Regions from separate parts of the Limibacillus halophilus genome, predicted to be linked through region 1. Evidence: predicted binding sites of a transcription regulator. Region 1 holds the regulator's gene; each other region holds the start of a gene.
The links. The regulator PhoB, encoded in region 1, activates phosphate uptake and scavenging genes when phosphate is short. The targets are predictions, from matches to a motif close to TNTCATAAAACTGTCA.
Positions count from the first base shown of each region.

Region 2: FHR98_RS04485 (DUF2794 domain-containing protein) is a predicted target of PhoB. The motif match lies at 3,614-3,629, and genes of this name have one in related genera.
Region 3: ugpB (sn-glycerol-3-phosphate ABC transporter substrate-binding protein UgpB) is a predicted target of PhoB. The motif match lies at 3,948-3,963, and genes of this name have one in related genera.
Region 4: phnD (phosphate/phosphite/phosphonate ABC transporter substrate-binding protein) is a predicted target of PhoB. The motif match lies at 4,977-4,992, and genes of this name have one in related genera.

Region 1 is NZ_JACHXA010000001.1:382,463-390,075, forward strand. It holds gene FHR98_RS01750 (substrate-binding domain-containing protein) at 1-251, shown strand, start outside; gene pstC (phosphate ABC transporter permease subunit PstC) at 369-1,748, shown strand; gene pstA (phosphate ABC transporter permease PstA) at 1,748-3,040, shown strand; gene pstB (phosphate ABC transporter ATP-binding protein PstB) at 3,151-3,897, shown strand; gene phoU (phosphate signaling complex protein PhoU) at 3,946-4,704, shown strand; gene phoB (phosphate regulon transcriptional regulator PhoB) at 4,697-5,440, shown strand; gene FHR98_RS01780 (ABC transporter ATP-binding protein) at 5,514-6,215, shown strand; gene FHR98_RS01785 (ABC transporter permease) at 6,221-7,613, shown strand, end outside.
Region 2 is NZ_JACHXA010000002.1:284,289-291,901, forward strand. It holds gene der (ribosome biogenesis GTPase Der) at 1-1,408, opposite strand, end outside; gene FHR98_RS04475 (PQQ-binding-like beta-propeller repeat protein) at 1,430-2,782, opposite strand; gene FHR98_RS04480 (tetratricopeptide repeat protein) at 2,811-3,458, opposite strand; gene FHR98_RS04485 (DUF2794 domain-containing protein) at 3,652-4,002, shown strand; gene FHR98_RS04490 (hypothetical protein) at 4,171-4,431, shown strand; gene FHR98_RS04495 (GNAT family N-acetyltransferase) at 4,553-5,104, shown strand; gene FHR98_RS04500 (GFA family protein) at 5,141-5,512, opposite strand; gene guaA (glutamine-hydrolyzing GMP synthase) at 5,528-7,078, opposite strand; gene FHR98_RS04510 (RsmB/NOP family class I SAM-dependent RNA methyltransferase) at 7,075-7,613, opposite strand, start outside.
Region 3 is NZ_JACHXA010000008.1:104,765-112,377, reverse strand. It holds gene FHR98_RS13505 (zinc-finger domain-containing protein) at 54-245, shown strand; gene polA (DNA polymerase I) at 292-3,129, shown strand; gene FHR98_RS13495 (2-hydroxychromene-2-carboxylate isomerase) at 3,145-3,750, shown strand; gene ugpB (sn-glycerol-3-phosphate ABC transporter substrate-binding protein UgpB) at 4,070-5,395, shown strand; gene ugpA (sn-glycerol-3-phosphate ABC transporter permease UgpA) at 5,495-6,376, shown strand; gene ugpE (sn-glycerol-3-phosphate ABC transporter permease UgpE) at 6,390-7,241, shown strand; gene FHR98_RS13475 (sn-glycerol-3-phosphate import ATP-binding protein UgpC) at 7,251-7,613, shown strand, end outside.
Region 4 is NZ_JACHXA010000002.1:565,345-572,957, forward strand. It holds gene FHR98_RS05785 (CocE/NonD family hydrolase) at 1-1,276, opposite strand, end outside; gene phnE (phosphonate ABC transporter, permease protein PhnE) at 1,361-2,176, opposite strand; gene phnE (phosphonate ABC transporter, permease protein PhnE) at 2,176-2,985, opposite strand; gene phnC (phosphonate ABC transporter ATP-binding protein) at 2,987-3,811, opposite strand; gene phnD (phosphate/phosphite/phosphonate ABC transporter substrate-binding protein) at 3,968-4,915, opposite strand; gene FHR98_RS05810 (molybdopterin guanine dinucleotide-containing S/N-oxide reductase) at 5,149-7,479, shown strand.

The sequences.
Region 1 (7,613 bases):
CGCCGACGTTTGACACCATTGCCGATGGATCCTACGGCGTTTCCCGCCCGCTGTTCGTGTACATCAAGAATGCGCACCGCGGCGTGATCCCCGGCCTTGAGGAGTTCGTTGCCGAGTATATGAGCGACGCAGCGTTGGCCTCAGACGGTTACTTGAACGAGCGTGGCTTGGTCGCCCTTTCCGACGAGAAGCGTCAGGCGGTGCAGGAGCAAGTCATTGGCGCAATGGGCATGACCCGTTACACCAACTAATCAACCTGGGAAACTCACGGTCGCCCCTAAAAGGCGGCCGTGAGCGTCTTTTGCAAACGAACCCCGAACCAGCCTGCTCAAGCTTTCGAACAGGCATAAGGAAGCGACCCGTTCAAGATGCTGTCGACCACCTTCATCTTGCTGATTGCGATCTCTCTGGCCAGCTTCATCCTTGGACGGTACCGCATTGTCCGTCTGGCGGCCCAAGCCAACGCCGCCGCCCATTCCCTGCCTTCTTACCACGGTAGCTTCGTAGCGCTTTGGATTGGCGTACCCTGCCTGCTGTTCGTTCTGGTCTGGGCGGCGCTCGAGCCTGTTATCCTGGACGCCGCCCTGCTCGCTTCACTTCCGCCGGAGCAACTGCAAGGCTTGTTGCAGGGCGAGGAAAACCTCCTGCTGGCCGAGATACGCTCGGTTTCGCGTGGTCTGGTGTTTGGCGAGCCGGACCCCTTTGTGGTGGAAGCGGCAGCCCGGCTGAACGCGTGGAAAGCCGTTGCCTCCTGGTCGATGCTAGCGGCCTCTCTCGGCCTTGCTGCCGCCATCCTGTTCGTCAGCTACAGACGCATCGCCCTTCATTTCCGCGCGCGTCAGGCCGTGGAGAGAATATTATCCGGACTGATGGTAACCTGCTCAGTGTTGGCCATACTTGTGACCTTGGGCATCGTGTCGTCTTTGCTGTTCGAGGCTTTCCGATTCTTTGAACGCGTGCCGGTGAGCGAGTTCCTGTTCGGCCTCAATTGGGAACCGCAGATTCCCATCCGTGCCGATCAGGTTGCCGGATCGGGCGCTTTTGGCGCCATCCCGGTTTTCATGGGCACCTTGTTGATTGCCGCGATTGCAATGCTGGTGGCAACGCCGATCGGGCTTTTTGCGGCTATCTATCTGGCGGAGTACGCCAACAGCCGGGTCCGCGCGATCGTGAAACCGATCATGGAAATTCTGGCGGGCATACCGACGGTGGTTTACGGCTTTTTCGCCGTTCTGGTGGTGGCGCCGGCCTTACGCGAGGCTGGAAACTCCCTCGGGCTTGATGTCGCGCCGAACAGCGCCCTGGCGGCCGGATCGGTGATGGGCATCATGATTTTGCCATTCATTTCTTCGTTGTCTGATGACGCGTTAGCCGCAGTGCCGCGATCGCTCCGCGAGGGCTCCTACGCGATGGGCGCCACCAAAGCAGAGACGATCCGCAACGTGCTGCTGCCAGCAGCCCTACCGGGCATCGTCGGCGGTGTTCTGCTCGCGGTCTCACGCGCCATTGGCGAAACCATGATCGTGGTGATGGCGGCGGGCCTGATCGCCACTTTGACGGTTAACCCTGCCGATTCCGTAACGACGGTGACGGTGCAGATCGTCACATTGCTGATTGGCGATACCGAATTTGACAACCCGAAGACGCTGGCCGCTTTTGCGCTCGGATTGCTGCTTTTCGTCATCACGCTGTTCTTGAATGTGTTGGCGTTGAAGATCGTCCAGAAATACAGGGAAAAGTACGACTGATGGCCTCAATGCAATCACCCCAAACAGCGAAGTTCGATTGGTTTGGCAAGGCCCAGGAAGCCCGTCGCCGACGCCGTCACGCGGCGGATCGACGCTTGCAGTTCTATGGAATCGCGGCCATTGGCACGGCGATTTTGCTTCTGGGCGTTCTGCTGGTATCTCTGATGATGAATGGCTCGCCCGCCTTTACTCAAAGCCACGTCACCTTCCAGGTGTTTGTCGACCCGGCAAAGGTCGAGGCCGAAGACCCGGGCTCAGGCGATTTCCGGGGTATTGTTCGTCGCGGCTTCGAGGGGTTGGTTTCCCAAGAACTCTCGCGTCGTGATGGCCGGGACTTTCACGACATGCTGAGTCGGGGCGCTCAGTACATGCTTCGCGATACGGTCGTGGAGAATCCGCGATTGATCGGCCAGACGATAACGGTCACCTACCCCTTTGCCGATCCGATGGATCAGCTCCACAAGGGTCTGATCGACCGCGATACACCGGAGAGCCAGCGCCGCGTCTCCGACAAGCAGATTGCCTGGTATGACGAGATGGCCGCTTCCGGCGCCATATCCAAGCCCTTCAACTGGGCGCTGTTCTTCAATGCGGACAGTCGCTTCCCGGAACTGGCGGGGCTGGCGGGCGCCTTGGTGGGCTCCTTTTACGCGCTCATGGTTTGTTTTCTCATATCCTTTCCGGTTGGCGTGGCCGCCGCTGTCTATCTGGAGGAGTTTGCGCCTAGAAACCGGGCGACGGACTTGATTGAGGTGAACATCAACAACCTGGCCGCGGTGCCGTCCGTCGTCTTCGGGTTGCTCGGTCTTGCGGTGTTCTTGAATTTCTTCGGTTTGCCGCGCTCGTCGCCGCTGGTTGGTGGCATGGTTCTTTCGTTGATGACATTGCCGACGATGATCATCGTGACCAGGGCGGCGCTCAAGGCGGTGCCTCCCTCGATCCGGGAGGCGGCGTTGGGTGTGGGTGCCTCGCGCCACCAGGTTGTCATGCACCACGTATTGCCGCTTGCCATCCCGGGCATTCTGACCGGCACTATCATCGGTCTTGCGCAAGCTTTGGGTGAGACGGCGCCCCTGTTGTTGATCGGCATGAATGCCTTCATCACCTCGGCACCGGGCGGCATCACCGAACCTGCGACCGCACTGCCAACGCAAGTGTTCATCTGGGCGGACAGCCCAGAGCGAGGCTTCGTTTCACGAACCTCTGCGGCGATCTTGGTGTTGATCGGATTTCTCATCGTAATGAATGGCGTGGCGGTGTTTCTACGTCAGCGTCTGGAACGAAAATGGTAGGAGAGCAACAGATGGCCCAGCCGGAGCAGGTCGCCGAGATCGCGCAGGAAGAATTACCGGCTTCCAAAGGCGTTGGTGAAGCACCGCTTGCCAATCCCGCGAAGCCGAAGATGGTGACGCGGGACGTGAATGTTCACTATGGCGAGAAGCATGCGCTGCGCGGCGTCAATCTCGACATAAACGCCAACCAGGTGACTGCCCTGATCGGGCCGTCCGGCTGTGGCAAGTCCACCTATCTTCGCTGCTTGAACCGTATGAACGATGTGATCGACGGGTGTCGCGTGACGGGCGAACTGCATCTGGACAACGAAGATATCTACGATCCCAGGTTGGACGTGGTACAGCTGCGCGCGCGCGTCGGTATGGTATTTCAGAAACCGAACCCTTTCCCGAAGTCGATCTTCGACAATATCGCCTATGGACCGCGCATACATGGGATCGGACGCAACCGGACCGACGTCGAGGAGATTGTCGAATCCAGTCTGCGCAAGGCCGGGCTTTGGGAGGAAGTGAAGGATCGGCTTGATGGGCCGGGCACGGGTCTTTCCGGCGGCCAGCAGCAGCGCCTGTGTATCGCCCGGGCCATAGCGGTTAGCCCCGAGGTGATCCTGATGGACGAACCCTGTTCGGCTCTTGATCCCATAGCGACTGCGCGGATCGAGGAGTTGATCGACGACCTGCGCCGCAACTTTACAATCGTCATAGTCACACATTCGATGCAACAGGCCGCGCGCGTGTCGCAGCGCACGGCGTTTTTCCATCTGGGCGAGTTAGTCGAGGAAGGTGACACCGACGCTGTGTTTACCGTTCCGAAGGACAAACGCACTCAAGGATACATCACGGGCCGGTTTGGCTGATCAAAGATAGACTTGGTAGGGCCGAACCAGCAGAGGCGGGAGAAGAACATGGGAACGGGCAACGAGCACAAGGATCATATCGTCAGGTCTTTCGACGAGCAGTTGGATCTGCTGACGCAGTCGATCGTGCGGATGGGCGGGATAGCCGAAAGCCAGCTTTCGCTATCGATTCAGGCGCTGGTGAGGCGTGACTCCGACCTGGCCGGGAAAGTGGTCGCAAACGACGCCGAACTGGACAGACTGGAGCACCAGGTCGACGAAATGGTGGTCCGGCTGCTGGCGCTTCGCCAGCCAATGGCTATCGACCTTCGCGATGTAATCTCCGCCCTGAAAATTTCCTCCGACGCGGAACGGATCGGCGACTACATCCGGAATATCGCCAAACGCACACTGGCGCTCAACCAACTGCCGCCAATCAAACCGCTGTACGCGATCCCGCGTATGGCGCAGCTTGTCGAAACCTCCATCAAGGATGTGTTCGATGCCTATGTGGAACGCGATGTCGAGCGCGCGGCGGAGGTGTGGCGACGGGACGAAGAAGTGGACGAGATGTACACCAGCCTGTTCCGCGAACTTCTCACCTACATGATGGAAGACCCTCGCTCAATCACGACCTGTACACACCTGCTGTTCATCGCCAAGAATATCGAACGTATCGGCGATCATGCGACTAACATCGCCGAGGTCGTGACTTTTCTGGTGACAGGCAAGCATCTGACCGAAGGGCGCCCCAAAGGCGATACCACGAGCTACACTGTATTCACGCAAGACAGCCAGGAGGCGGAGGGTGGGAACCACGATGCTTGAACGGAACGCTTCGCAGGCCGTCAAACCGCTGGTGCTCATCGTTGAGGACGAAGACGCCTTGGTGACATTGCTGCGCTACAACCTGGAGCGCGAGGGATACCGAACGGCGGCGGCCCGTGACGGTGAAGAAGCCTTGGTTATGGTCAAGGAGGAAACGCCGGATATCATTCTGCTCGACTGGATGTTGCCCCTGACATCGGGCATCGAAGTGTGCCGCCAACTCCGTCGCAGGCCGGATACCAAAGATGTGCCCGTGGTGATGCTGACGGCGCGTGGCGAAGAGGGCGACAAGGTTCGCGGGCTCAACAGCGGCGCGGACGATTATATTACCAAACCGTTCTCCCCTGCGGAGCTGGTCGCCCGATTGCGGGCGGTCATGCGTCGGGCGCAGCCGGCCTTGGCGGCGGATACTCTTGAGTTCGAAGACATGATCATGGATCTCGTTGCGCATAGGGTCCGGCGTGGAAGCCGCAACGTTCATCTCGGCCCGACCGAGTATCGGCTCTTGCGCCATCTGTTGCAGCACCCGGGGCGCGTATTTAGCCGGGAGCAGCTTCTCGATGCCGTTTGGGGACACGATGTCTACGTTGAGCCGCGTACGGTGGATGTGCACATCAGGCGTTTGCGCAAGGCATTGAACGAGGGCGACGAGGCCGATTTGATCCGCACGGTCAGGGCGGCGGGCTATGCTCTCGACAAGCCCATGACAGACGGTGACGCGATAGCCATGAAATAGCCGCTTGATTTAGCGGACCTCGCGCCCAAATCGTTAGGGTCTTTATTTGGGAGCGAACGCCGTGAGATCCGTTATGGAAGAATCAAAGGTAATTCAGTTGGAAGGCGTTCGTTTGACCCTGTCGGCGGCCTCCGGCCCGGTGGAGATATTGCGCGGGCTCGACCTCGAAATCGAGGCCGGCGAAACGGTGAGCATCGTGGGGCCGTCCGGGTCCGGCAAGTCCTCCATGATGATGTTGATCGCTGGGCTGGAGCGGGCAACTGCGGGCCGAGTTCAAATCGATGGAACCGATTTGACGAATCTCAATGAAGACGCGCTCGCGCGCTTTCGCCGTGATCGTATCGGCATCGTTTTCCAGGATTTTCACCTGATTCCAACGATGAACGCCCTGGAGAATGTCGCGGTGCCCCTCGAGTTCGCGGCAGCACCTGACCCTTTTGCGCGCGCAGCCGAGGTATTGGAGCAAGTTGGGCTCGGTCAGCGCCTTACACATTTCCCCTGGCAGCTTTCCGGCGGTGAGCAGCAGCGTGTAGCTCTGGCGCGCGCGTTTGCCTCAGGCCCGCGACTGCTGTTGGCCGACGAGCCAACAGGCAATCTGGACGGCGAGACGGGGCGTCAGGTGATAGAGCTGCTTTTCACTTTGCAACGCGAGCAAGGCACGACTCTTTTGTTGATCACGCACGATCCTGCCCTCGCCGCGCGCTGTGATCGCCAAGTACGAATCCTGGACGGCCGCATCGAAGCGGACAGCCGTCTGTCGGCGGCGGCTCAGTAAATTTCTTGTCCAGCATCACAAAGAACGAGCAAACCTTGTCGCTTCTAGGAAGCCTAGCCCAGCCTTTCAGACTGGCACGCCGCGAATTACGTGGTGGCCTGAAGGGATTCCGGATTTTTATAGCCTGCCTGGCGCTGGGAGTAGCGACGATCGCAGGGGTCGGGTCGTTGTCCGAGGCGATGCTTTCATCGCTTCGCACGGACGGGCGCGCACTCCTGGGCGGCGACGTTGAGGTTCGATTGATCCATCGTGAGGCCAGCGCGGCAGAGGAGTCCTGGTTCCGTGCCAGCAGCAAGCGCCTCTCGCGTACAGCCGACCTGCGCACCATGGCGCGCAGCGGTCTGCAACCGGATGGCACGACGCAGGGGCGACAGCGGTTGGTCGAGTTGAAAGCGGTTGATGAGACCTACCCGCTGTATGGCGCGTTCAAAAGCGACCCGCAATCAGACCTGCCGGACCTTCTGGCCTATCGAGACGGCCGCTGGGGTGCGCTCGTCGATACCGCTCTGTTGGTGGCGCTGGAAATAGAGGCCGGCGATGCCTTGCGAATCGGTAACGTCGACTATGAGGTTCGCGGTACGGTCAAGCGCGAGCCTGACCGTGCGGCGCGCGCCTTTACCCTGGGGCCGCGGGTGCTTGTGGGGTTGGCCAGCCTCGAAGGAAGTGGGTTGCTGCAGCCGGGGAGCCTCGCCTACCACCACTATCGTCTTGAGCCGCGCGATGGATTGACGCCGGAGCAATGGATAGATGCGACGAAGGAGCGTTTTCCCGAGGCAGGGTGGCGGATCGTCGACGTAGCAGGTGGTGCGCCTGGGATGGAGCGTTTCGTCGAACGTGTCACCCTTTTTATGACTCTGGTTGGGCTGACGGCATTGCTGGTTGGGGGCGTCGGAGTCGCCAACGCCGTGCGCAGCTACCTGGGTGAGAAGCGCAAGGTGATTGCCACCTTGAAGGCGCTCGGCGCCTCGGCCCGTCAGATCTTTTTGACATACCTTCTGCAGATTCTTGCCATCGCCGGACTTGGCATAGCCATAGGGCTCGCCATCGGCGCAGCCGTACCTTTGGCGGTCGGTCCTCTCTTGGCCGACCGGCTTAACCTTTCAAGCTTGGGCGGCCTTTATCCGCAGCCCTTACTGCTTGCCGCCCTGTTTGGGCTGTTGGTGACCCTGTCCTTCTCTCTTTGGCCCCTTGGGCGTGCTCAAGCCGAACGGGCAGCCGGGCTTTTCAGGGAGCAGGGCAGCAGCGAGCGCCGTCTGCCGGCCCCATGGGTTGTGATCGTTACGCTGATGGCCGCGGCAGCACTTGCCGGTCTTGCAATCATCACCTCAACGGACCGCCTGTTCGCGGCGGGGTTTGTAGCCGGATCGGTCGGCAGCCTTTTGGTGTTCCGTCTCGCGG
Region 2 (7,613 bases), on a different contig from region 1:
GGTTGTCGCCCTTGCGAAGAAGAAAGCGTATAGGCACGGCTGGCATGTCGAAATCCTCGCGCATGCCATTTTCCAGATAGCGAACATAGCTGTCCGGCAACTCCTTGGGCCGTGATACCCAGAGCGCAAACGTGGGCGGGCGTGATTTAACCTGCGTCACATAGCGAATCTTGAGGCGACGGCCTGACACCATTGGCGGCGGATGAGCCTCCAGCATCGCGCTCAGCCAGCGGTTCAAGCGCGCTGTGGAGATGCGGCTCTGCCAGGTTTCGTAAACCTCCAGCACTGCATCCATCAGACGATCAAGACCTCGCCCGGTCAGGCCGGAAATCGGCACCAAGGGGATACCCTTGACCTGGGGCAGCGAGCGGATCATGCGGTCCTGCACCTCGCTGATGGCAGCCTTGGAGTCCTTGAGGGCGTCCCACTTATTGAGGCCAATGACCAGCGCTCGGCCTTCCTCGATAACCGTGCGTGCGATCCAAAGGTCCTGCTTGTGGAGTCCCTCCTGACCGTCCAACAACAAGACAACGACCTGGGCATAGTCGATGGCGCGCTTGGTATCATAGGCAGACAACCGCTCGACCCGATCCGTCACCTTGGCGCGACGGCGCAATCCTGCGGTATCCACAAGCCGGAAGTGCACGCCGCGAAACTCCCAATCGAGGGAAATGGCGTCACGCGTTATGCCCGCTTCCGGCCCTGTCAATAACCGGTCTTCACCAATCATGCGATTGACGAGAGTCGATTTACCGACGTTGGGCCGTCCTACGATCGCAAGCTGTAGTGGCCCGCTGGGCGGCTCCTCGCCTTCCGTGCCGTCCTCGGCGTGCTCGGGCGTCGACGGCTCCTTCTTAGCCTTCTTCCCCTTGCTGACTCGTGGCGCTTGCGAAACCGCCTGGTCTTCTCGCAAAACGGTCAATCGCTCCAGAATGGCGTCGTGCAGGTCGGAAATTCCAAGGCCGTGCTCGGCAGAAAACGGTACCGGTTCGCCCATTCCCAACCGCCAAGCTTCGGCCAAGCCGGCTTCAGCCGCCCGTCCTTCGCACTTGTTCGCAATCAGGATTACAGGCGTCGGACTGCGCCGCAGCACCTCTGCGAAATGCGCATCCAGGGGTGTCACCCCCGCTCTTGCATCGACAATAAAAACAGCCAGGTCCGCCTCGGCGAGCGCCCGTTCGGTTTGCTGCCGCATTCGGCCCTCTAGGGTTCCGCCGTCGGCCTCTTCAAGACCGGCGGTATCAATCACCTTGAAGGTTAGATCGTAAAGACGCCCCTCCCCTTCACGGCGATCACGCGTCACGCCCGGTTGATCGTCAACCAACGCCAAGCGCTTGCCGACCAGACGGTTGAACAGCGTCGACTTGCCGACGTTCGGCCTTCCGATGATGGCGAGGGTAAAACTCATCTGGGGTTCCGCTCCTACCGCCTAGCGGTAGGCGAGCAAGTCGCCGTCCTCGGTCAATAGATACAGCGTCCGGTTCGCCACCAAAGGCGCGATCGTCACCTTGCCGCGAAGCTTTATTACGCCGTTTTCCGCACCGTCGGAGGGGGCCAAAATTCGGACCTCTCCATTGGAACCCGCAACGATCACCTGGTTGCCCGCGACAATCGGTCCGTACCAAGCAATAGGGCCATCACGGTCTTCCGGATCCTCGAACCTCGGCAACTGCGTGACCCAGCGAACGCGACCGCTGCTGCGCACAACCGCCATTACCGTCTGCTCGTTGGTCACAAGAAAGACGAAATCGCCCGCTGTCCAGGGCGTGCTGATGCCACCAGCCTCGATATCCCAGGCGCGTTGCCCCTGAAGGGCTGCAATAGCCACGGAGCGATTGCTGTTGCCCATCACCAGCACAAAGTCTCGATCGATAACGGGATGCCCTCTGATATCGGCGAGATCGAGGATGGGGTCGCTACGCTTGAAGCCGGAAAGGGAATCGCTCCAAAGGACATGGCCGTTGTCGGGCCGCAGTGCATAGAGCTCACCCGAGGAGTAAGGCGTTACGACCAAATCATTCGTCACGGCCGGGCTTGCTGCGCCCAAAAGACCGGCGGCCTCCTGGATGCCGCGGTGAACCCAAACCTGCGACCCATCACCAGCGGAAAGAGCGTAGGTCTGGTTATCGATGGTCACGACATAAACTTGATTACCTACAACGGTCGGCGCTGCGCGCAAAGGCGTCGCAAATTGTTGACGCCAGATAACCTCGCCGCTGGAGCTGTCGAGCGCCAGAACCTGGGCGAAACCCGTCGTGACGTAAAGCCGGCCCGACTGATAGGCGAGACCGCCGCCAAAGAAGCCGTCATCCTCGTCTTCGGGCGCAATATCGCGCTGCCAGAAACGGCGGCCGCTATTCGCATCAAACGCGGAAACCTTGGAGGTGGCGTCCAGTGTAAAAATCCGCCCCTCCGCTACGACAGGCTGCGCCAGAATACGCACGTTCGAGCCGGAACCCTCGCCGACGTCGGCGGTCCAAGCCAAGCGCAATCCCGTACCCAGATCCAGATGGTACATGGCATGATCGGGCCTACCGCCCGCCTGCGCCCACTCCGCGTTGGCCTGTGGAGCAGGCAATGTCACGGGCAGGTCAGCGACACTGGGGTCGGCGCGTAGGGCCTGATCAAGGTTGTAGACCGGTTCGCGGGTGCCGGGCAGCGGCGGGTCGGACTCCGCATCACCGATATAGTCGTCATAAAGACTACAGCCACCAAGGAAGAGCAACCCCACAAGCACCAAGCAAGATAGCTTCAGGGAATGAACGGCCGATCGAAACTTCATCAGATTTTTTCCCCTAAGAAACCCAGCATTACTCGGCCCCCAGGACTGTCAGCATACGCTGCGCGCGGCTACGAACGCCGCCAGGCGCCTCGGTGCCATCGACCAAAGTCTGAAACAGCGTACGCGCTTTTTCGTCATCGCCCTTTTTCATGGCGATATACCCCATCAATTCCGTCGCGCTGGCATAGAAGGGGTTGGCTTCATTCAACAAGGGCGCGAGGCGGCCTTCCAAGGCATCCGGAGCCGCATCATCCAAATCCAGCATCACCGACTGCAAGCGCGCAAGATCGCGCAGAGCCTTCGGCACCGCAGTGTCGTTCGAAAGCGCATCCAGTGCACCGACCGCCGCAGCCTTGTCGCCGGCCTTCTGATGCTCTCCGGCAATCCTGAAGCGCGCAAGGACCCCATAGCCCGAGGGGTTCTCCTTGGCCACCTCCTCTAGAGCCGTGACAGCTTCCGCCGTCCCCTGCTCATCGACGATGGCAAGCGCCGCCGCGAAGCGTTCGGAATTCTTGATGCTCTGTTGCTGCTTCCAATAGGTCCAGCCCTGGTATCCAGCCACCCCCAGCACCAGCGCAACCGCCGCGCCGATGACGACAAAGCGGTAGCGCTTCCAGAGCTTCATGTACTGTTCGTGCCTTACGGCTTCTTCGACTTCTTCAAAAATATCGCTCAAGCTGCTTCTCCCGTGGCTGAGCGTCAGTCACATTGCGCCGCGACTATAGCCATTATGACATGCCGGGCAAAGAGGCGCATTGCGCGTCGTGGTCGGCTTCGTGCCGATTCTTGATTCCTTCCTAGACGTCACGGTGATTTTGAGGAACACTATTATTGCAATTTTGGGAAATGAGGGAGATTCAAGGGCAACGATGGCAATCGTGGTGACCTTCGATCCGAGCCCCTCGGCCGGGAGGCCGAAATCCCAACGTGCGACCTTCTTCAACCGTCATGAACTAAGTCAGTTGCTTTCGCTCTACTCCACGCGGGTGGCGCGCGGAGAATGGCGCGATTACGCCCTGGACCACCAGCAAGGCCAAGCCATTTTCTCGGTTTTCCGCCACACGATGGAGTCGCCGCGCTTTTCCATCGTCAAAGCAGTAAGCCAAGGCGGTAAGAAGCAGGAGTACGCAGTCTTCGCGGGGAAACGTCGGTTGAGCCGCTCAAGCAACCTGTCGGACGCACTGCGTATCTTCGATAAAGAGCTGGTCGTCATAGGCTGAGACTCCTTCGCCTGCCTGCCAGGCAACGGGTTCCGGTCCCACCTCTTTCGCATGCCGATCCTCCGGTTCTCCCAGGCCTTTACCGTTCCGTCATTCACCTGTGTTCCTTATTTGTTCTTTTATGTATTAGACTGCAATCCAGTCTCATTGCGTGAAAGGAACTTGGGCATGCCGGAAGATGCGTCGCCGACGCCGACATCACTTGGCGACCTGCGTGCGATGGACTTGGACGTCTTTTGCTGGTGCAACCGCTGCTTCCACAACGCGATCCTGGAGACAGCGGGGCTAATTCCCCGCTTCGGACCTCACTATCCGGTCCCTCACCTTTCTAGCAAACTGCGCTGTGAGGCCTGCGGCAGCCAAGACATCGAGGCACGCCCTGCCTGGCGAGGCCTCGGTCAGGTCACCCGGCATGGCAAGCTGACATAGCAGTCCAAGAGGAATCCCCAAGGGCAGGCAAGCAGTCTTGCGTCACCAATGCCCCGCTATATCATCATCGTCTGTGACGATCGAGAACGGCCAAGCAATTGGCTAGGCAGGCGAGGTTGAATTGGCAGCAGCGGATTATCGAATCAACGTCCTAGAGGCCACCGAAATTGCATCGTACCTGAAACCGTTAGCCGAAATCTTAAAGGCCTGTGTCCATGATGGCGCCAATGTCAGTTTTGTCTTGCCGTTCGGCGATTTCGAAGCTCAGGCTTTCTGGCGCGAGAAGGTCGCCCCGTCGGTGGCCGATGGCAAACGCCGCTTGCTGGTCGCGGAAGTCGATGGTGTGATGGCCGGGACAGTGCAACTGAACCTGGAGATGACGCCAAACCAGGCGCATCGCGGTGAGGTCTCGAAGTTGTTGGTTCATCCAAACTTCCGCCGCCGGGGCATCGGACAGGCCCTGATGCGCGAAGTGGAGCGCCAGGCAATCGGGGCTGAACGCTGGTTGTTGACCTTGGATACCGCCGATGCGACGGCCGAGCGTATATACCGCGCTTTGGGATTCACGGTCGCTGGCAGTATCCCCGCCTTTGCCCGCCACCCGATGGAGGACCGCTGGGAAGCGACGACCTATATGTACAAGATTCTGGAGGATATTCGGCCCAGCAATTGAAAGGGCTTTATTCGTGCTGGAATAGCACCCGCCCCCTTAGATGTCGCTTGGGTGCGCGTTCCTGCCATCTGAACATTCGACATCCAAGTAGTCTTCGATCAACACGCCATCTATACAGGCGATATTCACCCCATACTCCGAGGGATCGGAACGGCGTCTATGATGGGTATAGATTCCGCAGACCTTGCAGAAGTAGTGCTTGGCCGTGTGTGTGTTGAAGCTGTACTCGGTCAAGAACTCGCGGCCTTTCACGACCTCCAGATTCTCAAGCTTGACCGAAGCGACTACCGCGCCTTTTCTGCTGCAAATCGAGCAATTGCAACGCCGTGGATTCTTGAGCCCGTCCGGCACCGTTAAAGCTAGTTCCACGGCGCCGCAATGACACGTCGATTTTAGTATTTCGACCATTGCTCGACCGCGATCCTATTCCCACTCAATGGTTCCGGGAGGCTTGGAGGTCACATCATAAACGACGCGATTGATGCCGCGCACCTCGTTAATGATGCGGGTCGCCACGCGGCTCAGAAAAGCATGCTCGAAGGGATAGGAGTCCGCGGTCATGCCGTCGGTCGAGGTGACCGCGCGCAGGCCGCAGACCCGGTCATAGGAACGGGCATCGCCCATAACACCAACGGTACGCACCGGCAGCAATACGGCAAAGGCCTGCCAGATTTCGTCGTAGAGACCGGCTTTTCGAATCTCGTCGAGATAAACCGCATCGGCTTTGCGCAGGATATCGCAGGATTCGCGGGTCACTTCGCCAGGAATACGAATGGCAAGACCTGGCCCCGGGAAGGGGTGACGGCCCACCATGCTGGCGGGCAGCCCCAACTCACGGCCCAGCACCCGAACCTCGTCCTTGAAAAGTTCGCGCAAGGGCTCGACCAATTTCATCTTCATGCGTTCGGGCAAGCCGCCGACGTTGTGGTGGCTCTTGATGGTGACGCTCGGTCCCCCGGTAAACGAGACCGACTCGATTACGTCCGGATAAAGCGTGCCTTGCGCCAGGAAGTCTGCGCCACCGACCTTCTCGGCCTCCTCCTCGAAGACGTCGATGAAGGTCGCGCCGATGATCTTGCGCTTCTGCTCCGGGTCGCTGACTCCTGCCAGCTTGCCCAGGAACAGATCGCTGGCGTCACGTGCCACCAGTGGAATGTTGTAGTGATTGCGGAAGATTTCCTCGACTTGATCCGCCTCGCCCTGCCGTAACAAACCATGGTCAACAAAGATGCAGGTCAAGCGCTCGCCGATCGCCTCATGGATCAATACGGCCGCCACACTTGAATCGACGCCGCCGGACAGACCGCAGATAACCCGGCCATTTTCGCCGACCTGGGCACGTATCTGAGCGATTGCCTGGTCGCGAAACGCGGCCATCGTCCAATCGCCCATGAGACCCGCCACCCGATGCACGAAATTGGCCAGTAGCTTGGCCCCGTCCGGGGTATGGACCACCTCAGGGTGGAACTGGACGGCGTAAATCTTGCGCGTGTCATCGGCGATGGCAGCAAAAGGAGCGCCATCGGAGGTACCCACCACGCGAAAGCCGTCGGGCAGATCGACCACACGGTCGCCGTGGCTCATCCAGACCTGGTGCTGCTCGCCTTTACGCCAAACGCCATCGAAGAGCGCACAGTCGTCCTCTATCGACAGGAGCGCGCGGCCGAACTCCTGATGGTCCGAGCCCTCGACCTTACCGCCTAGCTGCGCGCAAATCGTCTGCTCACCGTAACAGATGCCCAGAACCGGCACACCAAGATCGAACACGATCTGCGGTGCACGCGGACCGTCGTCTACCGTGACCGAGTGGGGACTGCCAGACAGAATGATCGCATTGGGTTCGAAAGCCCCTACCCGTTCGGGACCACAATTGTACGGCAATATTTCACAGTAGACTCCAGCTTCGCGGACACGACGGGCTATAAGCTGTGTTACCTGGGAGCCGAAATCCAAGATCAGCACGCGGTCGGTCATACCTCTTTTCCCCTCCTGTCCTGCTTATCGGAATCCTTGGCGTCGTCGTGGGCGTCGCTTTCGCCAGCGCGTTCGAGAACAGCCATGAAGAAACCATCCGTCCCATGGCGCGCCGGGGTCAGCGTCAACGCCGCCTCCGCCGGATCGCCCGGATAAGGCGCACTTGAGATATCGCTCCAGAGGTTCACGGCCGGCAGTGGGGCAAACTCCGGATGACTTGCCAGAAAGGCTTCGACCTGACGACCATTCTCTTCGGCCAACAGCGAACAAGTCGCATAGATAAGCCTTCCGCCGGGCTTCACGAGCCGTTGGGCGCTTTCAAGAATTTCGGCCTGCAGTCCAACCAGCCGACGAAGTTCCTCTTCTCCCAAACGCCAGCGCGCATCGGGGTTGCGCCGCCACGCACCACTGCCGCTGCAAGGCGCGTCGACTAGCACACGATCGAACTTGGCTTTCCGGCGCTTGAGCCAGGGATCCCGGTGGTCGCGGAGCAGATGACGCTCGATGTTGTGGAGGTCGGCACGGCGAATGCGCA
Region 3 (7,613 bases), on a different contig from region 1:
TTAGGCGTGACCAGTTATAGTCCCAGCCGAGTTTTCGGTTGAGTGAGGAAGCGATGGCAAATCAGATCGAGCCGCCCGAGGTTATCGAGGTAGAACGCGCGCAAGTCGCCTGTGACGGCGGCGATGATGCGATGGGTCATCCCAGGGTTTACCTGAACATGGGCGACAAGGGATTCGTGGAGTGTCCTTACTGCGATCGCCGCTTCGTGCTGAAGGAAGGGGCTGACGCCTCGGCTGGCCACTGACCGGCACTCGACTTGGGAGGCAGGCTTCAGGCATGCTGCTGACATCATGAGCGCCGATTCCTCCACACCGATCAAACACCTCTATCTCGTCGATGGTTACGGGTATCTCTTCCGGGCTTTCTTCGCCATGCCCTCGATCACCCGCAAGGACGGTACGCCGACCGGGGCCGCCTATGGCTTCTGCAACATGCTGGTCAAGCTGCTCCGCGAGAGCGACGCCGATGCCATGCTGGTCACCTTCGACGCCTCGGGGCCGACTTTCCGCAACGAGATCTACCCGAAATACAAGGCCAACCGCGACGAGACGCCGGAAGACCTGATTCCGCAGTTTCCGATGGTGCGCGAGGCGGCGGCGGCTTTTGGCCTGCAAAGTCTGGAGCTGACGGGCTACGAGGCCGACGACATCATCGCCACCGTCGCCCGTCAGGCGGTCGAGCGGGGTATCCAGGTCACGGTCGTTTCCTCCGACAAGGATCTGATGCAGCTCGTCCGGCCCGGTGTCTCCATGCTCGATCCGATGAAGAACCGTCCGATCGGTCCCGACGAGGTTTTGGAGAAGTTCGGCGTCTCGCCGGACAAGGTGGTGGACGTGCAGTCCCTGGCCGGAGACTCCACCGACAACGTGCCGGGCGTGCCGGGCATCGGCATCAAGACCGCCGCACAGTTGATCGGCGAATACGGCTCGCTGGAGGCGTTGCTGGAGCGCGCCGCCGAGATCAAGCAACCCAAGCGCCGCGAGAACTTGATCGCCTTTGCCGAGCAGGCGCGCATCAGCCGCCGTCTGGTGGAGCTGACCGACGCCGCGCCGGTCGAAGTCGAATGGGGTCGCCTGGCCCTGCATGAACCGGACCCGGAAACCTTGCGGGCCTTCCTGGACAAGTACGAGTTCCGCAGTCTAAAGGCCCGGCTTGCCGAGCAGTTGGAGGCGGGTGATCTGGTGCCGGACGAACGCGAGCCTGCCAAGGTGGGCGCCGTCGAGGCGTCCCGTGAGGATGGCGCTGTACCGTCGCCTGAAAGCAGCGGGCCCAGTTACGAACTTGTTTGCGACCTGGAGAGCCTGGATCGCTGGGTTGCGGAGGCGCGGGAAGCTGGGTTGGTGGCGGTCGATACCGAGACGACTGGCCTTGATCCCATGCGCGACCTGATGGTCGGCATCAGTCTCGCGATTCGGCCGGGCCGGGCCTGCTACATCCCCTTGCGGCATGGGCTGCTGCAACATGAAAGCGACCAACTGCAATTGGGTGAGGAGACGCAGCAGGCTGCACCCAAGCAGATCGCGGTCGCCGATGCCATCGCACGGTTGAAACCCCTGCTGGAGGCGCCTTCGGTGCTGAAGGTCGGGCAGAACATCAAGTTCGACATGCTGGTTTTCGCCCGCGAGGGTGTCTGGCTGCATCCCATCGATGACACGATGCTGCTGTCCTACGTGCTGGAGGGCGGTGCCCATGGGCACGGGATGGACGAGTTGGCGAACCTGCACCTGGGCCATACCACGATCAAATTCGACGAGGTCACCAAGCAAGGCCGCCAACGGATTACCTTCGATCAGGTGCCGCTGGACAAGGCGCTGGACTATGCCGCCGAGGATGCGGAGGTCACGCTGCGCCTGCATCAGGCGCTCAAGCCGCGGCTGCGCGTCGAGCGTCTGGCGACGGTCTATGAAACCCTGGATCGCCCGCTGGTGCCGGTCCTGGCGGAGATGGAACGCTGCGGCATCAAGGTGGACCGCGATATTCTGCGGCGCTTCTCCAATGACTTTGCGCAGCGGATCGAAGCGCTCGAAGAGCAAATCTATATCCTGGCCGGAAAGCGCTTCACCATCGGCTCGCCCAAGCAGCTTGGGGAAATTCTGTTCGACGAGATGGGGTTGGAGACCGGACGCAAGACCAAGGGCGGCGCGCCGGGTACCGGGGCCGAGATTCTTCAGGGTCTGGCCAACCAGGGGCATGACCTTCCCGCCCGGGTGCTGGATTGGCGGCAGCTGTCGAAACTGAAATCCACCTACACGGACGCGCTGCAGAATCAGATTCACCCGGAAACCGGCCGCGTCCACACGACTTTCAGTCAGGCGGTGGCCTCGACCGGGCGGTTGTCGTCGAACGACCCCAATCTGCAGAACATCCCGATCCGCACCGAAGAGGGGCGCAAGATTCGCACCGCCTTCATCGCGGAGAAGGGTTGCAAGCTGCTGTCGGTCGACTACAGCCAGATCGAATTGCGCCTGACCGCCCATATTGCCGAGGTCGAGAGCCTGCGGCAGGCCTTCGCCGAAGGACAGGATATTCACGCCATCACCGCCAGCCAGGTCTTTGGCGTTCCCCTGGCGGAGATGACACCGGAGGTCCGCCGTCAGGCCAAGGCCATCAATTTCGGCATCATCTACGGCATCTCGCCCTTTGGGCTGGCGCAGAACCTCGGGATCGCGCAAGCCGATGCCAAGGCTTATATCGAGGCCTACTTCGAGCGCTACCCAGGCATTCGCGATTATATGGAGAGCACCAAGGCCCTGGCTCGCGAACAGGGTTATGTCACCACTCTTTTTGGGCGGCGCATCCATGTGCCGGGCATCAAGGACGGCAATCCGGCGCGCCGTAATTTTTCCGAACGGGCCGCCATCAACGCGCCGATCCAGGGAACCGCAGCAGACATCATCAAGCGCGCCATGATCCGCTTGCCTGACGCCTTGAAGGAGGCAGGGTTGGGCGCGCGCATGCTGCTGCAGGTGCATGACGAACTGTTGTTCGAAGTGGCCGAGGCGGAGATGGAAGAAACCGCAGCCCTGGTCAAACAGGTGATGGAACAGGCGCCCCAACCGGCGGTCACGCTCGACGTTCCTCTGGTAGCCGATGTAGGGATCGGCGACGACTGGGCCGCAGCGCACTGACAACAAGGAACAGCCATGACGGCAAAGACCATCGAATACTTCTATTCCGTGGCCTCGGGATACAGCTACCTGGGTGCGGGCCGGTTTTACGACCTTGCTGCGCGTTCGGGCAGACAGGTGATTCATCGCCCGGTTTATCTGCGTATCGTGTTGGAGCGGACAGGGGCGACCCAGTTCCAGGATCGCCATCCGGCACGCATCCGGCAGATGGTCGAAGACTTGGGGACGACCGGGGCCTACCACGGCATCCCCATCAATTCCGACCCCTCGCACCACTATGACAATATCGAGGTGGCGGCGGGCATGGCGGCAACCTTGATCCTGCAGGGCCGTGACCCGGCCATGCTGTCATTTTTGATGCAGCAAGCCCTGTGGCGCGACGACCGCAGTTTGGCCGATACGACCGTTCTGGACGACTTGGCGTCCCAAGCGGGGCTCGACGGTCCGGCGCTCAGGGCCGAGGCAAGGGGCGAGGCCGCGCAGGACCTCTTGCAGAAGAACTCCCTGGAGGCCGCCGAACGCGGCATCATCGGCGCGCCAACTTATATCGTCGAGGGCCGCGCCCTCTTCGGTCAGGACCGCTTGCATCATCTGGAAGCCATCCTGGCAGAGAGACTCTAAGATAGGCTTGCTCGGCTGCTTGATGACATGACGATTTGCGGAAAATCGACTGCCGAGGCCACAAGACTGTCATGGTAGCCGTGCTAAGCAACCGGGTGTCGCGGAGCGAGTGCCGCCATTGGGCGATTGTGAGGGCGTAGGGTGCATCTGATAGCTGGACAGTTGATTGCCTTGTGTGGTCACATCCAAAACGATCGTGACAGTATTGTTACGGCAAAAAGTCACCGCACCCGCAGCCGCCTCCCCTCGTCGGGATCCCCCGAGGCCCTCGCGGTATAGAGTGACGTATTGGGAAACGCCGAATAGAAGGAGGCAAAGGATGTCTTTCAAGAAACGACTGATGACGGGTGCGCTTGCAACCCTGATGTCGGCCGCCGGTCTGGCCGGGGCCGCGAATGCCGCAACGGAGATTCAGTGGTGGCATGCTTTTACGGGCCGTCTGGGTGATCTGCTGGCCAAGCAGGTTGAGGACTACAATGCCTCGCAGTCGGACTACGTGGTCGTCGCCACCAACAAGGGCAACTATTCGGAAACGCTAAACGCCGGCATAGCCGCGTTCCGCGCAGGCGAGCAGCCGCATATCCTGCAGGTGTTCGAAGTAGGAACGGCAACGATGATGTCCGCGAAGGGCGCCATCAAACCCGTTTACGAGGTGATGGCCGAATCCGGTCTGCCCTTCGATCCCAATGCCTATCTGGCTGCGGTCGCGGGTTACTATACCACTACCGACGGTCAGATGCTGTCGCTGCCGTACAACAGTTCAACGCCGGTCCTCTACATCAACAAGGACGCCTTGAAGACCGCAGGGTTGGACCCTGAAACCAAACCCAAGACCTGGGGCGAAGTCGAGACCGTCCTGACGGCCCTGAAGGCATCGGGCAGCGCTTGTCCCTTGACCACGGCTTGGCAGAGCTGGGTGCATCTGGAAAATCTCAGCGCCTATCACAACGTGCCGTTTGCGACAAAGGACAACGGCTTTGCCGGTGTTGACACGGAATTGGCCTTCAACAGTCCCGTGCAAGTCAAGCACATCGATACCTTGGGCCGCTGGGCCAAGGACGGACTGTTCATCTATAGCGGTCGCCGGAACGAGGGCGGCGCGCGCTTCCGTTCGGGCGAATGCGCGCTCTTCACCGAGTCTTCGGCGGGTTATGCCGGCGTGAAGGCCGAGGCGCAGTTCCCCTTTGCGGTCGTGAATCTGCCCTATTGGGATGATGTGGCGGGCGCACCGCAGAACACCATCATCGGCGGCGCGTCGCTTTGGGTAATGGCCGGACATGAGGGCGAGGAGTACAAGGGCGTTGCGGATTTCTTCAACTTCCTTTCCTCTGCGGAAGTTCAGGCGGATTGGCATCAGAATACAGGCTATCTGCCGATTACCACGGCGGCCTATGAGCTGACCAAATCGCAAGGCTTCTACGAGACCAGCCCCGGTACCGACATCGCCATCCTGCAGATGACCGGTAAGGCGCCGACCGGCAACTCGAAGGGCCTGCGTCTGGGCAGCTTCGACCAGATTCGCGGCATTATCGACGAGGAGCTGGAAGGTGTTTGGTCCGGCAGCAAGTCGGCCCAAGAAGCCCTCGATGCTGCCGTCGAGCGCGGCAACCAGCTTCTACGCCGCTTCGAGCAGGCCAACCGCTAACGGACAGGCGGGCATAACGGCGCGGGATAGCCACTCCGGTTCATCTCGCGCCGTCGCCCTTTCCTGTTCCACTGGTCACGGGCTGGGGACGCAAGAACCGTGCAAAAGCGAGTCATTTTTCAGAACAAGGGGCTGCCTTACCTGCTGCTCTTGCCCCAACTCGTCATAACGGCGCTGTTTTTTCTCTGGCCGGCCGGACAAGCGATTTACCAGTCAGCCTTCATCCCGGACCCCTTCGGCTTGAAATCCCAGTTTGTCGGTCTGGGGAACTTCGAGTTTCTGCTGGGCGACCGCTACTATCTGGAATCCTTTCGCACGACGGCGGTTTTCAGCCTGCTGGTCGCGGCCGTCTCCATGGGGTTGGCGCTGCTGATGGCCGTCCTGGCGGACCGTGTGATCAAAGCCGCCATGGTTTACCGCACCCTTTTGATTTGGCCTTACGCTGTGGCACCGGCGATCGCGGGCGTCCTCTGGCTTTTCCTCTTCAATCCCTCCATTGGACTAGTTGCCTACTATCTCAAGCAGATGGGGTACGACTGGAACCACGTGCTCAACGGCGACGAGGCCATGGCGCTGGTGGTGGTGGCCGCTTCCTGGAAGCAGATCAGCTATAACTTTCTATTCTTCCTGGCGGGCCTGCAGGCCATACCGCGCAGCCTGCTGGAAGCCGCCGCGATTGACGGCGCGGGTGCCTGGCGGCGCTTCTGGACCATCGTCTTTCCGCTGCTGTCGCCGACCACTTTCTTTCTGCTGGTGGTTAACTTGGTGTACGCCTTCTTCGACACTTTCGGCATCATCCATACGGTGACGGCAGGCGGGCCCGAGCGCAGCACGATGATCCTCGTTTACAAGGTTTTCGCGGACGGTTTCGTCGGCCAGGACCTGGGGTCGTCGGCGGCCCAGTCGGTCATCCTGCTGTTGGTCGTGGGCCTTCTCACCGTCGTGCAGTTCCGCTTCATCGAGCGGCGCGTCCATTATTGAGGAGCGCGAGAACATGAACGGTGCGGGCATGGTGGAAAAACGGGGATGGGGACTCTGGCTGACCCACGTCCTGCTTTTGCTTGGCGTTGCGCTGGTCTGCTTTCCGATCTACGTCACCCTGGTGGCCTCGACGGTCACGCAACAGGATATCGTTCAGCCGCCGCTGCCTCTGATCCCCGGCAGCCATGCCATAGAGAACTACTCCAAGGCCTTATGGTCCGGTGTGAACACGCCGGTCTGGCGCATGCTGATGAACTCGACCGTCATGGCGCTTGGCATAACCGTTGGCAAGATCATCATTTCGCTGCTGTCGGCCTATGCCATCGTCTATTTCCGCTTTCCGGGACGCAGCTTCTGTTTTTGGACGATTTTCCTGACGCTCATGCTGCCGGTCGAGGTACGCATCGTGCCGACTTATGAGGTGGTCGCAGGCTTTGGACTTCTGAACAGTTATGCGGGTCTGACTCTACCCCTCATTGCCTCAGCGACCGCGACCTTCCTGTTTCGCCAGTTCTTCATGACGGTACCCGATGAACTGGTCGAGGCCGCAAGGATCGACGGGGCAGGGCCCGTGCGTTTTTTCTTCGATGTGCTTCTGCCGCTTAGTCGTACAAACATTGCGGCCCTCTTCGTGATCCTCTTCATCTACGGCTGGAACCAATATCTCTGGCCGTTGCTCGTCACGACCGACCCGGCCATGAACACCATCGTCATGGGCATCAAGCAAATGATCTCCTCGGGCGATGACTGGACCGAATGGCCGGTCGTGATGGCAACTGCGATCCTTGCCATGCTGCCGCCGGTAGCCGTGGTGGTTTTCATGCAACGGCTCTTCGTCAAGGGCCTTGTCGAGACGGAGAAATAAGAGGCGCCCATGGCAGAAATCAGCCTGAGAAACGTCCGCAAGAGCTATGGCTCCACCGAAGTCATTCATGGCATCGATATGGAAATTGCCGATGGTGAGCTGATCGTCATCGTCGGGCCTTCAGGCTGCGGCAAGTCCACACTGCTGCGCATGGTTGCTGGTCTGGAGCAGATCACTGGCGGAGAGATCGCCATCGGCGGACGGGTCGTCAACGCCCTGGAGCCCAAGGACCGCGATATCGCCATGGTGTTCCAGAACTACGCGCTCTATCCACACATGACGGTCTTTGCCAACATGGCCTATGGCCTGAAGATCGCGGGTAAGTCCAAGGCCGATATCCAGGAGCGCGTCACCAAGGCGGCACGGCTGTTG
Region 4 (7,613 bases), on a different contig from region 1:
CGATTGCGACCTTCAGGGTGAGAAACGGTCGCCCCAGAATCTCCAAGGGCGCAACCAAAACATCAGACTGGAACAGAAGAGACCCGCCGCCATCGATCCGCTGGTCGCCGGGCAACTGACCATCAGGTGCGACTGAGAAGTACTCCCCGCATTCCAGCCCCAGATCCTGAGGTGACTTCAATGACACCGAAACCTGGCTGCCACCTTCATCAGACAGGCTGCCATCCCGGTTAAGGAACAGGCTAAACGGTTCAATGTTGTCGGAGGGCCAAGTCTGCTCTCCGACCCAACGTCCAGGGTCTCTTTCGCGCCAGCGTGTCGGTCGAACGGCTTGCGTGATATAGGCACGATAGGCGGGCAGGCTTTCCGCGCCGTTGTCTTCCTCCTTGAGCCAGCGGTCCCACCAACGCAGCGCCTCAGCGAAAAAATCGATGCGCGGGTGGGGATAGGCGAAATGGGGATACTTGTGAATCCACGGGCCGTTGATGGCCTTGGCAACGCCTCCAAGGCCCGCCACAGCAGCCGGCGGCGCATTCTTGTAACCGTCGGCCCACCCACCTATCACCAAGGCTGCGGCTTTCAAGGCACCATAGTCCTCACAGATGGAGCCGTGCTTCCAGTAGGCATCACGGTGCGGATGACCGAACCAAATCGCGACCAACGGCGGTAGGTTCTCCAACCTTTCGCGCCACATCTCGCGCCAACGCTCCCCAACCAACAAAGGATCGGGCGGGCGGGAGCTACGCGACAGCATCGAAGCAGCCCAGCTGAGGTTGCTGTTTAGAAGGCAGCCGTTCTTGTAATGGATATCATCGTTGTAACGATCCACTGTCGTGGAGAGCGCTATCACAGCCTTTAAGGGTTCGGGCGCCAACGCCGCTACCTGCAGGGCGTTGAAGCCGCCCCACGAGATTCCCATCATGCCGACCTTGCCGCTGCACCAAGGTTGCGCCGCAATCCAGTGGATGACCGCGACAGCATCATCCCACTCCTGCTGCGTGTACTCGTCGGTCATCAGGCCGTCCGATTCGCCGTTGCCACGCATATCAACACGCACACCGGCATATCCGGCTTGGGCAAAGGTCGGATAATTGGTTTCGTCACGCTGCGCGGTGCCATCGCGCTTGCGGTAAGGGAGGAACTCAAGAATTGCCGGAACGGGTGCCACATCGGCGCCGCGCGGGCGCCAGATGCGCGCCGCTAGCCGGCAGCCGTCGTCCATCTCTATCCAGACGTTTTCCAGCACATCATGGCTTGCCACAGCATTACCGGACATGAAGTACACCCTCCCAAGTGCCGACAAGGGAACAATCTTGCCGAACTAATGGTGCGATCAACAACGAAGAAAGATGCCGGGGGCCTAAATGATCGCGTGGCGAACCTTCGCGGACACCCATTCGCTCAACACCACGGTTCCAAGGATAACGATGAAAATCATGGTTACTTGCGGCCAGGCCAGTACATTCAGCGATGCCTGAAGTTGGAGGCCAATGCCTCCGGCGCCGACCAAGCCCAGAATCGTCGACTCTCGGATGTTGATATCCCACCGAAACACCGAAATGCCGAAGAACGCTGGCAACACCTGAGGCACAATAGCGTAGTCCACGACCTGTGCGGCAGATGCGCCGGTCGCAGAGATCGCCTCGACCTGAGTCTCGTCTATCTCCTCAATCGCCTCATAAAGGAGCTTAGCGACAAAGCCGATCGACCTAAGGCCGATGGCGACGATTCCCGCCAGAATCCCCGGACCTATGATCGCCACCAGCAACAGAGCCCATATCAGCGAGTTGATCGAACGCGACGACACAATGATGAAAAGCGCTATCGGTCGTACGAAAAGGACGCTGGGTGTCGTGTTTCTGGCAGCCAGAAAGGCCACCGGAATAGCAATGGCGATGCCCAGGAGCGTCCCCAGCGTTGCGATATTAAGCGTATCCCACAGAGGGGCCCAAAGCACGTCGATGTAAGACCAGCGAGGCGGAAACATCCGTCCGCCCAAATCGGCGGCCTGGGTCGGCGCATCGGCCACAAAATACCAGATCGTGTCCTTCGTCATCACCTGCCAACAGAAGATAAAGAAGACCACGAGAAGGAACCAACCGCCCCACAATGCCCACTGTTGCAAGGTTGTGCGCTTGCGCCAGACAGCCGAATCGGAAGTTTTTGTAATCGGCATTACTGCACCCACTTGCGAACGAAGCCGGAGGAATATTCCGCCACCATGACGATAGCGATGATCATCAGCAAAATTGCGCCGGCCGAGTCATACTCGTAACGATCAATCGCCGTGTTCAAGGTGGCGCCGATACCGCCCGCCCCGACGATTCCAATCACCGCCGACTCTCGGAAATTGATATCCAGACGATAAAGCGACAAGCCTATCAAACGCGGCATGACCTGCGGTTGAATGGCGTAATTCACAAGCTGAAGCCAGCTTGCGCCGGTCGAGCGAACCGCTTCCGCCTGGCTCTCGTCAATGTCTTCGATATCCTCCGCCAGCAATTTGGCGAGAAAACCAATGGTGGCAAACGACAAGGTCAAGAACCCCGCGAAGGGACCAAAACCGAACATTGCAACAAAAAGAATGGCGATAATGATTTCCTGCAGGGCCCGCGACAGCGCAATGATCGAGCGGCAAACGTAGTAAACGGGACGCGGCGCCAGATTGCGCGCAGCCCCGACGCCGATGGGAACGGATATCAGAATGCCGACGACCGTTGCCGTTACGGTCATGGTCAAGCTTTCGACCAACCCTTGTGAGATATCCGACCAACGACTCGTGAAATCGGGAACCAAGAAACCCTGCACGAAGCGCCAGCCTCGCTCCAGTCCGTCATAGACACGGACCCAGTTCACCTCGACGGAACTGATCGCCAGGATAAGATAGATGACCGCACCACTGTATATTCCCAAGCGCCATCGAGCGTCTTGGATCAGTACGGGCGGACGCTTCCAACGGCGCGGTTTGACGGCGGCGTCTGTCATCTCAAGTCAGCCCCGCCAAACGTTCTTCCTTCACCAGCGCGGCGTCATCATGGTCATCCGAGTGCGCAGCCTTACGCATCGCTGTCCAGTCCTCCTCGCCGTAGATTTCGGTCAGCACCTTGTCGTCAAGCGCATCCGGCGGGCCGTCGAAGACCACTTGCCCCGCCCGCAGGCCGATGATCCTGCGCGTGAAGTTCTGCGCCAGGATCACGTCATGAATATTGATGATGGCCGGCAGGTCCCGCTCTGCGCAGATCTCGCCGATCAGCCGCATGATCTGTCGCGAGGTCTTGGGGTCCAGCGATGCCGTGGGTTCATCCACCAGCAGGAGCTCGGGGTCTTGCTCCAACGCCCGTGCGATACCAACACGCTGGCGCTGGCCGCCTGACAGCGCATCGGCACGCTTTTCGGCCTGATCGGACAAGCCAACACGATCCAAGAGCTTGAAGGCCTTATCCAGGTCGGATTGATTAAAACGTCGCGTGAACGACCGCCAGAAAGGAACATAACCCAATCGGCCAGAAAGCACGTTCTCCATGACGGTCAGCCGCTCGACCAACGCGTATTCCTGGAAGATCATACCGATCCGGCGCCGGGCGCGGCGCAGTTCCTTGCGCGGCAACGAGGTGATATCCAAATCGCCCAGGAAGACCTTGCCCGCGGTCGGCTCCACCAAGCGGTTTACGCAGCGAATCAAGGTAGACTTGCCGGCGCCGGAGGGGCCAATCAACCCGACCACTTCGCCGGACGGGACCTCGAAGGAAACATCGCTGAGCGCTTTATCTCCGGTCTTATAGGTTTTTGAGAGATTGGCGACCTTAAGCACCGGGCATCTCCAGATAAGCAAGTACCAAAAACGGAACCGGATGAACGTCGCGTGCCGCCGGACACTTGGATAACCAAATGTCCGGCGAACCGCTGTACGTTAAAGTTCCGATTTTCCCAACACGGGAAAGACGACGAAAAAGCTAAATCAAGCGTCTTACTGACAAGCGTAAGAAACACCGTTGGCTTCGTCGATCTTGCGAATGACGGCCCAATGGTCCTTGAAGGTGATCGGCACGAACTGCGCTTCGCCGGATTTGCCGAACTCTTCTTCAAGAGATGACCCCTCCCACTTGAAGGAGAAGAAAGCCTCTTGGATCTTCTCCTGCAGTTCCGGCTTCAGGTTGTAGGCTATGCCGTAACCGGTCGTCGGGAAGGTTTGGGATTTGTAGATCGAAACGATCTGCTCGGCCTTGACGACATCACGGTCCAGCATGCGCGCCAGAACCGAATTGGCGATGGCAGCCGCTGGATAGTCTTTGTTAGCGACGCCCAGGATCGAGTTATCGTGTTTGCCGGAGAAGACAGGCTCGAAATCCGTGCCGGCAACGAACTGGTAGTCGGCTTTCAGGATCGCCGAGGGCGCCTTAAAGCCAGAGTTCGAAGTCTCAGACGTAAAGGCCATCTTCTTGCCCTTGATGTCCTCGACCTTGGTGATGCCGGAGCCGGGATAGGTGATGATCTCCATCTCATAACCGAAGGAGCCGTCGGCGCTCGCCATCATGGTGAAGGGCCGGAAGCCCGCACAGGCGACAGCCAGCGGATTCGAGCCGGTATTGAAGCCTGCAATATGCAGGCGGCCGGCGCGCATCGCCTCGATCTGGGCGGCATTGGACTGCACCGGGAAGAACTGCACCTTCTTGCCGGTTACGCTTTCCATGTGGGCCAAGAAGTCCGACCAAGCCTTGGCGTAGACAGCCGGATCCTCGACCGGTGTGTAAGCGAAGATCAAGGTGTCCGGATCGATCTGCTGAGAGGCATCGCTCGGAATATCGGCGATCAAGTCACCGTCGCTGTCCGTGAAACGGCTATCCAACGTGAACTCGGCACGCGCGGGGCTCACAAGAAAGGTCAGCGCGGCAAGCGCCATTAAAAGCAACTTCATCGGGTATCTCCCTGGTCTGTTTTACGGAGCGTTATAAGAAGCTCACTTGGCTAACGTTTTATGATGTTTTTATTACGAACGGAAGTTTGCCGTCGGAGCAAGCCGAAAATTGTTGTGAGACTGATACCGGGGAATAAGAATTCCGAACCACGCTGCGACGGCTTAGCGCTGGATTGCGGGCGCGTTGCACTTTAAGTAGATAGGAGATCTATTAAACCACCAGGATCAAGGCCATGGAAGACGACAGTCAGCTTCGCGTTACACCCTTCGCGACCCACTGGGGCACCTATCACGCGGAGGTTCGCGGCGGCAAGGTGGTTGGCGTCAGGGACTATGCCGACGATCCCGATCCCGCGGTCATCGGCCCTGGTATCGTCGATATGGTCGAGCATCCGACGCGGGTCGGTCGGCCGATGATCCGCAAGGGCTTCTTGGAAAAGGGTAAGGATTCCGACCGCAGTGGCCGCGGCCGCGAACCCTTCGTCGCCGTTCCCTGGGATGAGGCTCTGGAAATCGCCTCGGGCGAGCTGGACCGGGTCCGTAAGGCCCACGGCAACCAAGCGATATTCGGCGGATCCTATGGCTGGGGCAGTGCCGGCCGTTTTCATCACGCGCAGAGCCAGGTGCACCGCTTCCTGAACTGCATCGGCGGCTATACGCCCTCCATCGACACTTACAGTTATGCGGCGGTCAGCGCCATTTCGCCCCACGTGGTCGGCCACTTTGCCCGCCTTGTCTTGAATCAGGCGACGGCCTGGCCGCATATCGTCGAGAATTGCGAGCTGATGGTGATGTTCGGTGGCATGGCCATCAAGAATGCCCAGGTAACCTCGGGCGGCGTTGGTCGGCACACGACCCGCGAGGCACTGTTGGCAGCCAAGCGAAACGGCACGCAATTTGTCTCCGTTTCGCCGCTGCGCAGCGATGCCATCGACCTGTTGGACGCCGATTGGGTCGCTGCGCGGCCAAATAGCGACACCGCATTGATGCTGGCGCTTGCGCACACGATTCACAGCGAGGGATTACACGATCAGGCCTTCCTTGATCGCTATTGTACCGGCTTCGACCGCTTCCTGCCCTATTTGACAGGCCAGAGCGACGGCCAACCCAAGGACGCGGACTGGGCCGCCGGAATTTGTGCCTTGGAGGCTGAGATGATCCGCAGCCTAGCCCGGCGCATGGCGGGCAAACGCACCATGATCACGGTTTCCTGGTCGATGCAGCGTGCCGATCACGGCGAACAGCCCGGTTGGATGGCCATCGTGCTGGCGGCGATGTTGGGTCAGATCGGTCTGCCCGGCGGCGGTTTCGGCATCGGTTACGGCAGCGAAAACGGCATCGGAAACCCGGTTCTCCCCTTCAAGTTTCCCGCCGTTCCGCAAGGTCAAAACCCGATTGCCGAAGGCATTCCCGTTGCCCGCATTTCCGACGCCCTTTTGCATCCGGGCGAGCCCTACGATTTCAACGGCCGGCGCACGACCTATCCGGACCTGCGATTGGTCTACTGGGTTGGCGGCAACCCCTTCCACCATCATCAGGATATCAACAAGCTGGTCTCGGCCTTCCAGCGCCCGGAGACCATTATCGTCAACGAAATCTGGTGGACGCCGATGGCCCGCCACGCCGATATCGTATTGCCGGTTACGACGGTGTTGGAACGCGAAGACATCGCCATGACCCATTGGGAGCCCTTGATCGTCGCTATGCGTCAGGCGGTGGAGCCGGTCGGCGATGCGCGCCACGACTACGATATTTTCTCGGGGCTTGCCCACAAGCTGGGCGTGGGTGAGACCTTTACTGAGGGTCGCAGCCCCGAAGACTGGCTGCGTCACCTTTGGGACCAGGCGCGCCAACGTGCCGCCGAAGCGAATTTCGAACTGCCCAGCTTGGAGGAGCTTCGCGCACGCGAAATGATCACGCTGCCCGATCCCGATCGTCATCCGGTATTGCTTGAGTCCTTCCGCAACGACCCCGAGGGCAATCCCTTGGAGACCCCGAGCGGAAAAATTGAGATATTCTCGGAACGGATCGCCGGCTTCGACTATGACGATTGCCCCGGACATCCCGCCTGGATGGAGCCATACGAGTGGCTGGGCGGGCCGGATGCAGAACACTATCCCCTGCATCTTGTCTCCAACCAGCCGAGGACCCGGCTGCACAGTCAGTTCGACCCCGGCTCGGTCAGCCGGGCGAGCAAAATACAGGGCCGCGAACCCATGACCATGAATCCAATAGACGCCGCGGCGCGCGGGCTGTCCGAGGGCGATGTCGTACGCGTGTTCAACGACCGTGGCGCCTGCCTGGCTGGAATCATCCTCTCGGATACAGTGATGCCGGGCGTTGTACAGCTTTCGACCGGCGCCTGGTACGACCCTCTGGAGCCAGGAGTCGTCGGCAGCCTTTGCAAGCACGGCAACCCAAATGTCCTGACCCGGGACAAGGGCACCTCTCGCTTGGGCCAAGGCCCCTCTGCCCATAGCACCCTGGTCGAGGTCGAGAAGTTCGAGGGTCCGCTGCCGCCGATCACCGCCTTCGCGCCGCCACCGATCAAGGAACGCGATTAAGCACTTTAAAGGCAGCCGGTGGATCGGACTGAGGCGGATCGGCTATTACTGGATCATCCTGCGGTTTGGCTGCGGCTTGGCTGGGGCTACCGGCGCCGCTGCTGCCAGCGTCGCCACCCTTCGAGACGGGGTTT